DNA from 3 places in the Geodermatophilus sp. SYSU D01119 genome. Region 3 is predicted to be linked to each of the others. Evidence: riboswitches for the same ligand, from Rfam matches in the RefSeq annotation. Region 3 holds a riboswitch; each other region holds the start of a gene.
The links. Region 3 has a riboswitch for cyclic di-AMP ahead of ACI79X_RS19855 (transglycosylase family protein). Riboswitches for the same ligand answer to the same signal wherever they lie in the genome.
Positions count from the first base shown of each region.

Region 1: linked by a shared signal. The riboswitch ahead of ACI79X_RS09465 (transglycosylase family protein) and the one ahead of ACI79X_RS19855 (transglycosylase family protein) in region 3 are both predicted to bind cyclic di-AMP.
Region 2: linked by a shared signal. The riboswitch ahead of ACI79X_RS02970 (hypothetical protein) and the one ahead of ACI79X_RS19855 (transglycosylase family protein) in region 3 are both predicted to bind cyclic di-AMP.

Region 1 is NZ_JBJGYL010000009.1:114,770-119,226, reverse strand. It holds gene menD (2-succinyl-5-enolpyruvyl-6-hydroxy-3-cyclohexene-1-carboxylic-acid synthase) at 1-959, shown strand, start outside; gene ACI79X_RS09470 (cupin domain-containing protein) at 1,104-1,523, shown strand; cyclic di-AMP (ydaO/yuaA leader) riboswitch at 1,583-1,752, shown strand; gene ACI79X_RS09465 (transglycosylase family protein) at 1,757-3,025, shown strand; gene ACI79X_RS09460 (nucleotidyltransferase domain-containing protein) at 3,089-3,958, opposite strand; gene ACI79X_RS09455 (methyltransferase domain-containing protein) at 4,010-4,457, opposite strand, start outside.
Region 2 is NZ_JBJGYL010000003.1:56,842-61,298, reverse strand. It holds gene ACI79X_RS02975 (ROK family transcriptional regulator) at 1-233, shown strand, start outside; gene ACI79X_RS02970 (hypothetical protein) at 252-1,259, opposite strand; cyclic di-AMP (ydaO/yuaA leader) riboswitch at 1,508-1,663, opposite strand; gene ACI79X_RS02965 (hypothetical protein) at 1,803-2,153, opposite strand; gene ACI79X_RS02960 (DNA-directed RNA polymerase subunit alpha C-terminal domain-containing protein) at 2,168-2,770, opposite strand; gene ACI79X_RS02955 (protein kinase domain-containing protein) at 2,796-4,457, opposite strand, start outside.
Region 3 is NZ_JBJGYL010000031.1:8,132-12,588, reverse strand. It holds gene ACI79X_RS19865 (dihydrofolate reductase family protein) at 1-57, opposite strand, end outside; gene treZ (malto-oligosyltrehalose trehalohydrolase) at 57-1,808, opposite strand; gene ACI79X_RS19855 (transglycosylase family protein) at 2,032-2,607, opposite strand; cyclic di-AMP (ydaO/yuaA leader) riboswitch at 2,611-2,745, opposite strand; gene treY (malto-oligosyltrehalose synthase) at 2,989-4,457, opposite strand, start outside.

The sequences.
Region 1 (4,457 bases), on a different contig from region 3:
CCGCGGCCGCGGGCTGGCCGGTGGTGGCCGAGCCCAGCGGGGGCGCGTGGACCGGCGACGCCGTGCGCGGCGGGGCACTGCTGCTCGGTGCGCCGGACTGGCTGGCGGAGCACCGGCCCGCGCGGGTGGTCGTGGTCGGGCGGCCGACCCTGTCCCGGCCGGTGTCGGCGCTGCTGGCCGACCCGCGCGTGCGGGTGGAGACGGTGGTGACCGGCCCGCGCTGGCCCGACCCCGCCCGCTCCAGCACCTCGGTCACCCGAGCTGTGCCGCCGTCCGGGCCGCCGGCCGACCCCGCGTGGGCGGCCGCCTGGTGGGCCGCCGCGGGGCGGGTGGGCGCGGCCGTGGACGCGCTGCTCGACGACGCGCCCGGCCTGACCGCCGCGCGGCTGGCCCGCGACGTCGTCGCCGCGCTGCCCGCCGGCGCCCTGCTGGTGCTCGGCTCCTCGACGCCGGTGCGCGACGTCGACCGGCTCGCCGTGCCGCGCGGGGACGTGGCGGTGCTGGCCAACCGGGGCGTGGCGGGTATCGACGGGACGATCTCCACGGCGATCGGGGCGGCGCTGGTGCACGGCGGCCCCGCGGTCGCGCTCATGGGCGACCTGACCTTCCTGCACGACCTCCAGGGCCTGCTGACCGGCGAGGGCGAGGCGCGGCCGGACCTCACCGTGGTCGTCCCGGACAACGACGGCGGCGGGATCTTCGCCCAGCTCGAGCCGGGCAGGCCCGCGTACGAGCGCGACTACCGGCGGGTGTTCGGCACGCCGCACGGGCGTGACCTGGTCGCCGTCGCCCGGGCCCTGGGCTGGGAGGCCACCGCCGTGACCGCCGCGGGTGAGCTGCCGGGGGCGCTGGCGCTGGGCGGGCCGCGGGTGGTCGTCGTCCGCACCGACCAGCGCGCGGAGGCGGGCCTCGCCGTCGCCCTGCGGGAGGCGGCCTCCGGGGCGCTCGCCGGTGGCTGAGGAGGCCGTTCCCCGCGCCGTCGTCCCTCGCGCCGTCGTGGTCCGCGCCGGCCAGGGGGAGGTGGTCCCGGCGGCGGGCGTGCTGCACCGGTCGCCCTGACCGGCGCCGGCACCGGCGGCCGCCTGGGTGTCGAGGAGTTCGCCGTGCCGCCTGGCGTGGTGGGCGCGCGGCCGCACGTGCACCACGCCCACGACGAGACCTTCGTCGTCCTCGCCGGGGAGCTGACGGTGTCCACCGACGACGGCGAGGCGGTGCTGCGGCCGGGTGACCTCGCACACGCGCCGCGCGGGGCGCTGCACGGGTTCCGCGACGGGGGCGCGGTGGAGGTCCGGGCGCTGTGTCCCTACACACCCCCGGGCTACGAGCAGTACTCCCGGGACGTGCCCGCCGCGGCGGGGGCCGGGGTCGAGGTCACCGACGACCTGCTGCGTGAGCTGCGCGCTCGTCACGCGACGGAGGCGCTGACCGATCGCTCGCGCCCGGGTACACGACGGATGACCGACACGCCGGACGCCGTCCACTGTGAGTGTCAACACGACGACAGTTACCAAAGCGGTATGTAACGTTTCGGTCGCGCTCAGCAAACAGGAGCGCGGCGCCCGGTCCGCCAAACCCTGCCCACCGGTCGCTCACGTCAACTCCCAGGGCAGGGGTGGGGGACCCACTTCCGGCGCGTGACGGCCTACGGGGGCCTGACCTGAACGCGTCTCCGGGGTGAAGCCGCGTCCCGCGGCCGGGCACCGATCGCCCGAACCCGACAGCTCACCTCGCCGGCGGTGATCGGGAGATCATCACCATGTCCAAGCACCGCGCACCCCGTTACGTCCGCACCAAGAAGGTCATCGCCAAGGCCCCTGTCGCCGCCGGCGCCACCGTCGTCGGTCTGGGCGTCCTCAGTTCGCCCGCCTCCGCCTCCACCGGCCACGACTGGTCCGGTGTCGCCCAGTGCGAGTCGAGCGGCAACTGGTCGATCAACACCGGCAACGGCTACTACGGCGGCCTGCAGTTCAGCCAGTCCACCTGGGCCGCGTTCGGCGGCACCGAGCTCGCCCCGCGCGCCGACCTCGCCACCCCGGCCCAGCAGGTCGAGATCGCCGAGGCGGTCCTCGCCGGGCAGGGCATCGGCGCCTGGCCGTCCTGCGGGAAGTACCTGGCCGACGGCACCACCGCGGCCGCCGCCGAGGCGCCCGCCGCCCCGGCCGCGCCCGCCGCCCCGGCTGCGCCCGCCGCCGAGGCCCCGGCGCCGGAGGCTGCCCCCGTGCCGGAGGCCGCCCCCGCGCCGGAGGCCGCCACCGCCGCGCCTGCCGAGGCCGCGCCTGCCGAGGCCGCGCCGGCCGAGGCTGCCTCGGTCGAGGCCGACACCGAGGACTACACCGTCCGCTGGGGCGACACCGTCGCCGAGATCGCCGCCGCCCACGCCCAGAGCTGGCGGGAACTGTACGAGCGCAACGTCGACGTCATCGGCAGCAACCCGAACCTGATCTTCCCGGGTCAGGTGTTCGCGGTGAGCGGGGCGGCCCCGGCCGCCGCGCCCGCCGCCCCCGCCGCCGAGGCGCCGGCCGAGACCCCCGCCCAGAGCCCCGCCCCGGCCGAGGCCCCCGCCGGTGGCTCGAACGCCGGGGAGTCCGCGCCCGCCGGCGAGGTCGCCCCGCTCGCCGAGGCCGCCCCCGAGGTCGCCGCGGCGCCCGCCCCGGTCGCCGCCGTCGCCACCATCACCAACAGCTCCGGGCCGATCCACGCCGCGGTGCAGGCGGCCGCGAACGCCGTCGTCAGCGCCGTCCCCGGCGCCGGCGACATCACCCTCGGCGGCACCCGGCCCAGCGCCGTCGACCCCGACGGCCACCCCTCGGGCAAGGCCCTGGACTACATGGTCATGAGCGACGCCGCCCTCGGCGACGCCATCGCGCAGTACCACGTGGACCACTGGGACGAGCTCGGCGTCGAGTACGTCATCTGGGAGCAGCGCATCCTCACCTCGCCCGACGGCGCGTGGCGTGCCATGGAGGACCGCGGTGGCGTCACCGCGAACCACTTCGACCACGTGCACGTGAACTACGTCGGCTGACGACAGCCCGACACGAGGACCCCGGCCGCCCGCGGCCGGGGTCCTCGTCGTACCGGGGCGGGCTCAGGACAGCGACGCCCAGTACGCGAGGTGGGCGCGGTGGAGCCAGCCGTCGACCCAGGCCCGGTCGGGCAGCGGCGGCACCGCCGGGCTGTCGCGCAGCGCCACCAGCCGCGCCTCGGCGTCGTCGACCGCCGCGACCACCTCGGCCAGCGGCACCTCGCCGCGGCGGACCCGCCGCAGGTACGCGCGGTCGGGCTCGGGCACCGGCAGCGTGATCCGGCCGGTGCGCAGCAGCTCGACGCCCTGCAGCCCGAGCCGCAGCGCGTGCGTCGCGAACTTCACGTCGAACCCGTGCGCGTCCACGAGCTCCGCCCGGCCGGGGCGGGCGCCGGTCATCGCCGCCCGCTGGGCGCGCAGGTAGCCGAGGAAGCGGTCGGCCGCGAGGCGCGAGACGAACCGGTCGGCGTGCGCCACCAGCTCCGCCCCGGTCTCCGTGCGGACCACGACCTCCTCGTCCGGCACGAACAGCAGGAGCAGGACCGTCGGGTTGCCGCCCAGCGCCAGGCGCGCCCACTTCCGCGCCGAGTAGACGACGACGTCGAGGTCACCGGCGCCCGAGCGGTTGGCCAGCCCGCCGGGCCGGTCCCAGGCGGTGTGCCGGTGGTACTGCTCGAACGGCACGGTCGCCGTCGTCGACAGCCCCGCCGGCACCCGGCCGGTGCCGGTCACGAACTCCGGCGGCTCGAGGCAGATGCCCATCTCGTCGCGGTCGTCCTGGCCGGCCACCGAGGTGCCGTGGACGCCGGACCCGACCTGGGCACGCAGGACCGTCCCCCGCTCGGCGATCGCGCGGGCCTCCGCGGAGGCGTGCGGGTGGTCGAACGGGGGAGGCAGGGAGCGGTCGCCGGGAACGGTCGGGACGGGACGCACCGGGCCACCCAACCAGGGCCGATGGCCCCTGCCGACCGGATTCCCCGGCGCTCAGCCCGGACGCCGCCACACCAGCCCGTAGCGCCAGAACAGCAGGCGGCGGACGCGCACGCCCGGCAGGACCGCCCGGGCCCGTGCCCGCACCTCCCGCACGGTGAGCTCCGGGTCCCGCATCGGCATCCCCGGCGCGGGGAGCTCGACGGGCAGGCCGCGCACGGCCCGCCACAGCCCCACGGCGCGGTCCGCGACCGCCGCGGCGAGCTCCACCGGCAGCTCGTGGGGCAGGTCGGTGCGGGGCAGCGCGACCATCGCCAGCACGCCGCCCGGGCGCAGCGCCGCCGCGAGGGCCCGCAGTGCCTCCTCCAGCGGCAGGTGGTGCAGCACGCTCATGCCGACGACGGCGTCGTACGCGTCGCGCGGCAGGGGGAGGGCCAGCACGTCGGCCTCGAGGACCTGTACGTCCCCGGGCACCCGTGCGCGGGCCGCCGCGACCATCTCC
Region 2 (4,457 bases), on a different contig from region 3:
TGGTCAACGTGCTCGACATCCCGACCGTCGTCCTCGGCGGCCACCTGGCCGAGCTCACCGGCCTGCTGCGGCCGCAACTCGAGGACCACCTGGCCCGCCGGGTGCTGTCGGCCCGCTGGCGGCGGCCGGTGGTCGACTCCGGGAGCGCGGCGCCGGCCGCGGGCGCGACGGGAGCGGCGCTCCGGGCCCTCGACGCGGTGCTCGAGGACCCGGTGCGCTGGCTGCCGGCCTGAGCGGACCGGGTCCGGGGCTCAGCCCTGGTAGTTGACGTGCACGTGGTCGTAGTGGTTGGCGGTCACGCCACCGCGGTCCTCCATGCGCGACCACGACCCGCCCGGTGAGGACAGCATCCGCTGCTCCCAGATGAGGTAGTCGACGCCGAGCTCGGCCCAGTGGTCGATGTGGTACTGCACGATCGCGTCGCCGAGGGCGGCGTCGGACATGACCATGTAGTCCAGGGCCAGGCCCGACGGGTGCCCGCCCGGATCCGCGGCGCTGGCCCGGGTGCCGCCCAGGGTGATCGAGGCGGCGCCGGGGACGTTGCTCACCACGGCGTCGGCGGCAGCCTGCACCACCGGCTTCACCGGGCCGGAGGTGTTGCTGATCCGGGCCACGCGCGAGGCCGTCGTCCCCGACGAGGACGAGGACGAGGACGCCGACGACGAGGACGACGACGACGAGGACGACGACGCGGCGGTGGACTCCTGCTCGGCCTCCGCCGCGGCGGCGGCCTCGGCGGCCGCGGCCTCGGCGGCGGCCGCCGCCTCGGCGGCCACGCGCGCGGCCTCGGCCTCGGCGGCGAGGCGGGCGGCCTCGGCGGCCTGCGCGTCGCGGACGGCCTGGTCGGCGCCGGCCTGCGCCTGCTGGGCGGCGGTCTCGGCGGCCTCGCGGCTGCCGCGGCTGGCGGCGACCTGGCCGAGCGCCTCGATGTCCTGGGGCTGCACGGTCTCCGGCTCGGCGGCGGGCCCCGTGGCGGCCGACAGGCCCAGGGCCGCGGCCACGCTGACCGACCCCGACGTGCCGGCCTGCGCCTCGGCCGCCGGGTCGGGGGTGAGCAGCAGGTTGGCGGCCAGGGCGCCGGCGGCGGCGACGCCGAGCAGCAGCCCGGGACGGCGGACGGCGGAGCGGCGGGCGGCCGGGCGGGCGGTGCGGGCGGTCCGGGCGCTGCGGCGGGCAGCGCGCGGCGCGGCGGGGACGGTGATCTCCGCGGTGGGGGCGGCCGGCTCCGGCGTGCGGATCTCGGCGGTGGGGGCGTCCATGCGGGGCTGTGCTCCAGGGGTGCGGCCACGCGGCCCGGTGACGGGCACGGCGTGGCGGATGTGCGTGGCGGCTCCGGCGGTCCGCGGGACGCGGTCGGCCGGCGACCGGCGTCCGGGCGGGCCGGGCGGTCGCGGGACCGGCGTCGGGGACGGCCGGGGCGGTCAGATCCGGGGGCGCACCCCGGTGCGGCGGAGCCGGCGCGGGGGTGGTGCGGTGGTGCTGAGGGCGCGCGCCATCCGGCGGCTCTCCGTTCTCCCGATGGCCGCCTACCGGGTCAGCTGACGGGTTCGGGCGGGAAGCAGCCCTACCCGCGCACCGGACGGCGTCCGGCCGCGCGGGATTCACCCCAGTGGTGCGGTGGGTCCCCGGCTCGCCCCGGAGGGCGACTCGGCGGCATCCGCCCGGACTCCCCGGGCGGGGACGTGACGACCGGTCGGACGGCGCCACGGTAGACGTCGTTATCGGTCCGTGACAATCGCGCGCCCGCCGGGCGTGACGAGTGTCGCGCGCGTCGTCGGCGTGTCGCGCGGTTTCCCGCGGGCTCAGCCCTCGTCGGGCTCGTCCTCGTCGGGCTCGTCCTCGTCGGGCTCGTCCTCGTCGGGCTCGTCCTCGTCGGGCTCGTCCTCGTCGGGCTCGTCCTCGCCACCGGAGGCGCCGCCCGAGCCACCCTCGTCCTCGCCGGGCTCGTTCTCGTCCGGCTGGTTCTCGTCCGGCTCGTCCCCGCCGCCGGAGCCGCCGCCCGAGCCACCCTCGTCCTCGGTCTGCTCGACGCCGTTCCCGCCGCCCTCCCCGTCGCCCCCGCCGCAGGCGGTCGTGACGGGGACGACGACCGCGAGGACCAGTCCCACCAGGGCCGCGCGGCGGCGCGCGATCCCTCGGCGCTGCAGCGACACGGGTTCCTCCTCGTTCAGCCCAGCAGGCGGCGCAGGCAGTCGGCCTGGGTGCGCACCGACCAGAAGGCCAGCCGGGCGGGCAGCGCGACGGCGGCGCGGGCCACCCGGACGCCGAAGGCGAGCAGGTCGGCGTACTCGGCCGGGCGGGGCGCCGCCGGAGGCGGAGGCGCAGGCGCGGGCGCCGGCTCGGGGTCGTCGTCCCCGGGCGTGTCGTCCCCGGGCTCGTCGTCCCCGGGGTCGGCGGCGTCGGCGGCAGGCGCCTCGGCGCGCCCGGTGGTCGGCTCGGCCGCGGGCGGGGTCTCGGGCACCAGCAGGTCGAACGCGGTGCGCCGGCGCGGGTCGCGCAGCGAGGCGAAGGACGGGATCTCCGGCGAGGCCGGGCCGCCGTCGTCCTCGGTCGGGAGCGGCAACTGCGCCGGCGGCTCGGGCACGACCCGGCGGATGGCGCTCACCAGCCCCGGCCCGAGGCCCGGCACGGCGGCGAGCTCGCGTCGGGAGAGGCCGGCGAGCGCGGCGACGTCGGTGATGCCGGCGCGGGTCAGCGCGGTCACCGCCCGGGTGGGCAGGTCCAGCGTCGCGATCGTCCCTGCCGGCGCGTCCGGCGACCTGGTCGGCATGGCGGAGGACCCTAGTCGGCGCCGGTCAGCCGGCCGCACCGGCGTCCGGGGCGGACGGGACCGCCGACGGCGGCCCGGACGGGCCCGACGACGGCGCGGACGACGACGCCGACGACCCCGGCGACGTCGGCGCGGGGGCCTCCGGCTCCGACGGCGACGGCCCGACCGGGTCCGACGGCGCCGGGTCCGACGGCACCGGCTCAGACGGCACCGGCTCCGACGGCACCGGGTCCGACGGCACCGGGTCCGACGGCGCCGGCCCGGTCTCCACCGGCTCGGACGGCGCGGCACCGGACCCCTCGGGCGCCGGGTCCTCCGGCGCGGACACCCCGGCCCCCGGCAGCGGGGCCGCGGACCCGGCCGGCTGCGACGGGGCGGGACCGGACGGCGTGGTCCCCGACGGAGCGGCCGGCGCGGGCCCCGACGCGTCGCCGGGAGCGGCGGTGTCCGACGGCGCGGGCGCCTGCTCCCCGGCCGGGGCGGTCTCCTCCGCGGGCGCCTGCCCGGCCGGGGACGCGGCGGGCGGCGCGACCGCGACCGACAGGGTGACCGTGTCGCCGGCCCGCAGCGGCACGCCGACGGGGTCGAGCGCCGCGACGGTGCCCGGCTCGACCGCCGTCGTCTCCTCGGTCTCGCGGGCGACGGTGAGGCCGAGGGCGGTGAGGTCGGCGGCGACCTCCTCGACCGGCCGGCCCACGTGCTCGCCGGCGGTCAGCACCACCGACGACGCCGCGGCGGCGCTCCCGCCGGAGGGCGCGGACGTCTCCGCGGCCTGCGCCGGGGCCTGCCCGCCGGAGCCGCTGGGCCACAGCACCACGGCCAGCAGGCCGGCCAGCACGAGCGCCAGCACCGGGACGAGCAGCAGGGCGCGGGAGCGCCGGGAGGATGCCTGCGCCGTGTCGTCGCCCCCGTCGTCCCCGTCGCCCACCGGCCGGAGGCCGGGGACCGGGCTGGTCGGCGGCCCCGTCCGCACGGCGGTCGCCCCGGCGGTCCCCTCGATGGTCTCCTGCACCGCGGTGAGGAACGCGTCGGCGTCCGGCGGCCGCTCGGCCGGGTCCTTGACCAGGGCCGCGTCGATGAGGGAGCGCACGACCGGCGGCACGTCCTCGGGCAGCGGCTCGGGCTGCTCGCGCACCTGCTTGAGCGCCACGGTGACCGGGTTGGTGCCGTCGAAGGGCGCATGGCCGGTGAGCGACTCGTAGCCGACCAGGCCGAGGGCGTAGACGTCGCTGGCCGGGCTGACCCGCCCGCCGGCGGCCTGCTCCGGGGACATGTAGCGCGCGGTGCCGATGACCTGCCCGGTGCCGGTGAGCGGCACGCTCTCGGCGGACCAGGCGATGCCGAAGTCGGTGAGCTTCACCCCGCCGTCGGGGCGCACGAGGATGTTGGCCGGCTTGACGTCGCGGTGCACCAGGCCGGCGCGGTGCGCCTCGGCGAGCCCGGCCGCCGTCTGCTCGAGCACCGACAGGGCGGCGCCCGGCTCCAGCGGCCCGTCGGCCGACAGCAGCGCCGACAGCGGCGCGCCCTCGACCAGCTCCATGACCAGGTAGGCGAGGGACTCGCCGGTGTCGGCGTCGCTCGTCTCCCCGTAGTCGAGGACCGCGGCGATGTTCGGGTGGCTCAGCGCGGCGGCGTGCCGGGCCTCGCAGCGGAACCGCTCGAGGAACACCGGGTCGTCGGCGTACTC
Region 3 (4,457 bases):
CTCGGCCAGGTCGGCGTCGGACAGGCCGTCCGCGGGGTCCGGGTGCAGCCGGCGCATCAGGTGGTGAGGATCGCGGCGCTCTCGGCCGGCAGCGTCACCGTCGTCCCGTCCAGCGCCGGCTCGCCGGACGTCGCGAACAGCACGCCGGTCGCCGTCCGGTCGAGGTCGACCTCCTGTTCCTCGCCGGACAGGTTGGCCACCACGCGCAGCCCGCCGCGGTGCACCACGAGCACGCGGTCCTCGTCGTCCCAGCCGACCTCGACGGCCGACAGGTCGGCGTCCACGAGCTCGGGGTGCTGCCGCCGCAGGGCAAGCAGCGTCCGGTGCACCTCGAGCAGCCGGGCGTGCGGCTCGCGCTCGGGCTCCGACCAGTCCAGCTTCGAGCGGCGGAAGGTCTCGGGGTCCTGCGGGTCGGGCACCTCGTCGGCGTCCCAGCCGTGCCCGGCGAACTCGCTCTTGCGGCCCTCCGCCGTCGCCCGGCCGATGTCCGGGTCGGTGTGGCTGGTGAAGAACTGCCACGGGGTGGCGGCGCCCCACTCCTCGCCCATGAAGAGCATCGGGGTGAAGGGGCTGGTCAGCACCAGGGTGGCGCCGACGGCGAGCAGGCCGGGGGAGAGGGTGGCCGAGATCCGGTCGCCGACGGCGCGGTTGCCGATCTGGTCGTGGTCCTGCAGGTAGCCGAGGAACTTCCAGCCCGGCAGCCGGGTGGTGTCCACGGGCCGGCCGTGGTGGCGACGGCGGAAGCTCGACCACGCGTCGTCGTGGAAGAAGGCGCCGGTGAGCGTCTTGGCCACCCCGCCGAGCCCGGCCTCGGCGAAGTCGCGGTAGTAGCCCTGCCCCTCGCCGGTGAGCGTGGCGTGCAGCGCGTGGTGGAAGTCGTCGCTCCACTGCGCGTCGATGCCGGTGCCGCCGGCGACGCGCGGGGTGACCAGGCGCGGGTCGTTGAGGTCGCTCTCGGCGATGAGCGTGAGCGGCCGGCCCACGGCGACCGAGAGCGCCTCGACCTCGCGCGCCATCTCCTCCAGCACGTGGGTGGCGCGCTCGTCGACCAGCGCGTGCACGGCGTCGAGCCGCAGCCCGTCGACGTGCATGTCCCGCAGCCACATCAGCGCGTTGTCCAGGATGTAGCGGCGCACCTCGTCGGAGTCGGGCCCCGACAGGTTCACCGACTCGCCCCAGGTGTTCGCGCCGCCCTCGCTGAAGACCGGCATGAACAGCGGCAGGTAGTTCCCGGACGGCCCGAGGTGGTTGTAGACGACGTCCTGGATGACGCCGAGGCCGCGCTGGTGGCAGGCGTCGACGAAGCGCTGGTAGGCGGCCGGGCCGCCGTAGCTCTCCTGCACCGCGTACCAGAGCACGCCGTCGTAGCCCCAGTTGTGGGCGCCGTCGAAGGTGTTCACCGGCAGCAGCTCGACGAAGTCGACGCCGAGGTCGACGAGGTGGCCGAGCCGGTCGATCGCCGAGTCGAGGGTGCCCTCGGGGGTGAAGGTGCCGACGTGCATCTCGTAGACGACGCCGCCGGCCAGCGGGCGCCCGGTCCACGCGGTGTCGCCCCAGGCGTACGCGGACGGGTCGAACCGGCGGGAGAGGCCGTGCACGCCGGCGGGCTGCCGCCGCGCGCGCGGGTCGGGTCGCGGCGTGTCGTCGTCGCCGAGCAGGAAGCCGTAGTCGGCGTCGGGGCCGGCCTCGACCTCCGCGCGCCACCAGCCGCGCTCGTCGCGGCGCATGTCGTGCACGGCGTCGTCGACCTGCACGCGCACCCGCTCGGGCACGGGCGCCCAGACGGCGAACTCGACGGGTGCGGACATGCGGGGACCTCCAGGGGGCGTGCGGGGTGACCGGACCGTCTTGCCCGCGCTGCGGCCCGCCAATCACTGCGCTGCGGCCCGCCGATCACTGCGCTGCCGCCCGCCGATCACTGCGCCGCGGCCGGCCGACCACTGCGCCGCGGCCGGCTGGCGGGCCACTGCGCTGCGCCCGGGGTTGCCACCAGGTGCGGCGGCCGGGGGAGCCCCGGCCGCCGCACGCGGGTCACGGCAGCTGCAGCACCTGGCCGACCGAGATCCGGTTCGGGTTCGGCACCGCGTCGCGGTTGGCCGCCCACAGCGCCCGCCAGCCGCCGTCGACGCCCTCGGCGCGGGCGATCTTGGCCAGCGTGTCGCCGCGGACGACGGTGTGCGTGTCGCCGGAGGCGGCGGGCGCGGCGGCCGGGGCGGCAGCGGGGGCCGGGGCCGGTGCCGCGGCCGGGGACCCCGCCTCGGGCGCCGACGGGTCCAGGCCCTCGCCGCAGGTGGGCCAGGCGCCCGGGCCCTGGACGTCGAGCGTGCGCTCGGCGACGGCGATCTGCTGCGCCTTGGTGGCCAGGTCGGCGCGCGGCGCGTAGGCGGTGCCACCGAAGGCGGCCCAGGTGCTCTGGCTGAACTGCAGCCCGCCGTAGTAGCCGTTCCCGGTGTTGATCGACCAGTTGCCGCTGGACTCGCACTGGGCGACGGCGTCCCAGTCGTTGGGGGCGGCGGCCGAGGCGGGGCCGGCGGCGACGCCGAGGGCGACCGCCGCGACGCCGGTCGTCACGAGGGCACGGCGGATCAGGGAGGTGGACGTGCGCATGGGGGATCTCCGATCCACCGCCTGCGAGGTGAGCTGTCGGGTTCGGAGCGATCGGTGCCCCGGCCGCACGACGTGCGGCTTCACCCCGAGGCGCTGCGTCCGGTCCCCCCGTGACCACGGTGCAGGCGCCGAGATGGGTCCCCCACCCCCGTCCTGGCTGTGCAGAGGAACGGAGCCCGGCGGACGGGGTTCGGCGGACCGGCTCCGGCACGTGGCCGTTCTGGACCCGCGTGCGCAGCCAAGGTAACGAACGGGTCACGCCGTGGCTCGTCCGCCCCACGCGTCACGGGCGTGTCGGGAGGGGCGCCTCGTCGGCCACGGGGAGGAGCCGCAGGTCACGCAGGGGCCGGGCGACCGCCCGGTCCCCGCGTGACCTCCGTCTCAGTCGCGGACGAGCAGCGCCACCGGCAGCCGGGCGAGCAGCTCGCCCACCGGCGTCCCGCCGGCGTCGGAGACCACCCGGGTGCCGGTCAGGACGTCCCGCCAGGCTCCGGTGGGCAGCGCCAGCGCGGTGTCGCCCCAGCCGGACGCCGCCAGCGCCACGGGCAGCCGCGTCGCCACCGTCACCGCGCCGCCCTGCTCCCCGGACCCGCGGTCGAAGGCGACGACGTGCTGCGCGGCGGACCCGGTCACCTGCACGGGCGTGTAGCCGGTGAACAGTTCCGGGCGGTCCCGGCGCAGCCGCAGCGCCCGCGAGGTGACCAGCAACTTGGCCGCGCCGGTCGCGTCGACCCCGGGCACCTCACCGCCGTCGAGCCGGGCCAGCAGTGCGCGCCGCTCGTCGTAGTCGACCGGGCGGCGGTTGTCCGGGTCGACCAGCGAGTGGTCCCACAGCTCGGTGCCCTGGTAGACGTCGGGGACGCCGGGCATCGTCAGCTGCAGCAGCTTCTGCGCCAGCCCGTTCGACCGCCCCGCCGCCGCGATCCGCTCGACGAACGCCTCGATCTCGCCGTGCGTCGTCGCGTCGTCGAAGGCGGCGTCGACCATCGCGTGCAGCGCGGCCTCGAACTCCTCGTCGACGTCGGTCCACGTCGTCGACAGCCCGGCCTCCCGGGCCGCCTTCTCCGCGTAGGCGTGCGCCCGCTCGCGGGACAGCGGCCAGGCGCCGACCAGGTTCTGCCACACCAGGTGCGCCAGCGGCCGGTCGGGCAGCGGGTGGCGCGACAGCCAGCCGCGCACCAGGTCGGCCCACTCGGTGGGCACCTCGGCGAGGACGGCCAGGCGGGCCCGGGTGTCCTCGCTGCGCTTGGTGTCGTGCGTGGTCAGCGTGGTCATCGACTCGGGCTTGCGCGCGAGCCGCCGCGCCTGCGCCTCGTGCCACTCCTCGACGGTGCTGCCGAACCGGGCCGGGTCCCCGCCCACCTCGTTGAGGACCACGAAGCGCGCCCACCGGTAGTAGGCGCTGTCCTCGACGCCCTTGGCCATCACCGGGCCGCTGGTCTGCTCGAAGCGGGTGGCCGCCTCGGTGCCGGCCTGCGCCAGCACCGGGTGCAGCGCGTCGACCGCGGCGACCAGGTCGGGCCGGCGGTCGCGGACGGCGGCCACCGCGGCGTCGAGGTGCTCGCGGCCGTCGGGCAGGTAGCTGCGGTAGACCGAGAAGGTGGCCAGCAGCTCGGCCAGCGCCTCCTTCTCCGTCTCCACGTCAACGCCCGGCAGCTCGCCGATCACCCGCACCAGCCGGGCCACCTCCGAGCCGAGGATCCCGTCGGTCACCTCGCGCTTGCAGTCGTGCACCAGCTGCGCGTAGTCGACCTCCCGGCCGGACAGCTCGGTGTCCAGCGCGGTCAGGCCCGCCTCGCCCGCCGGGTCGACGAGGACGTCGTCGACCTCGGCGAGCGCGTCGTAGCCGG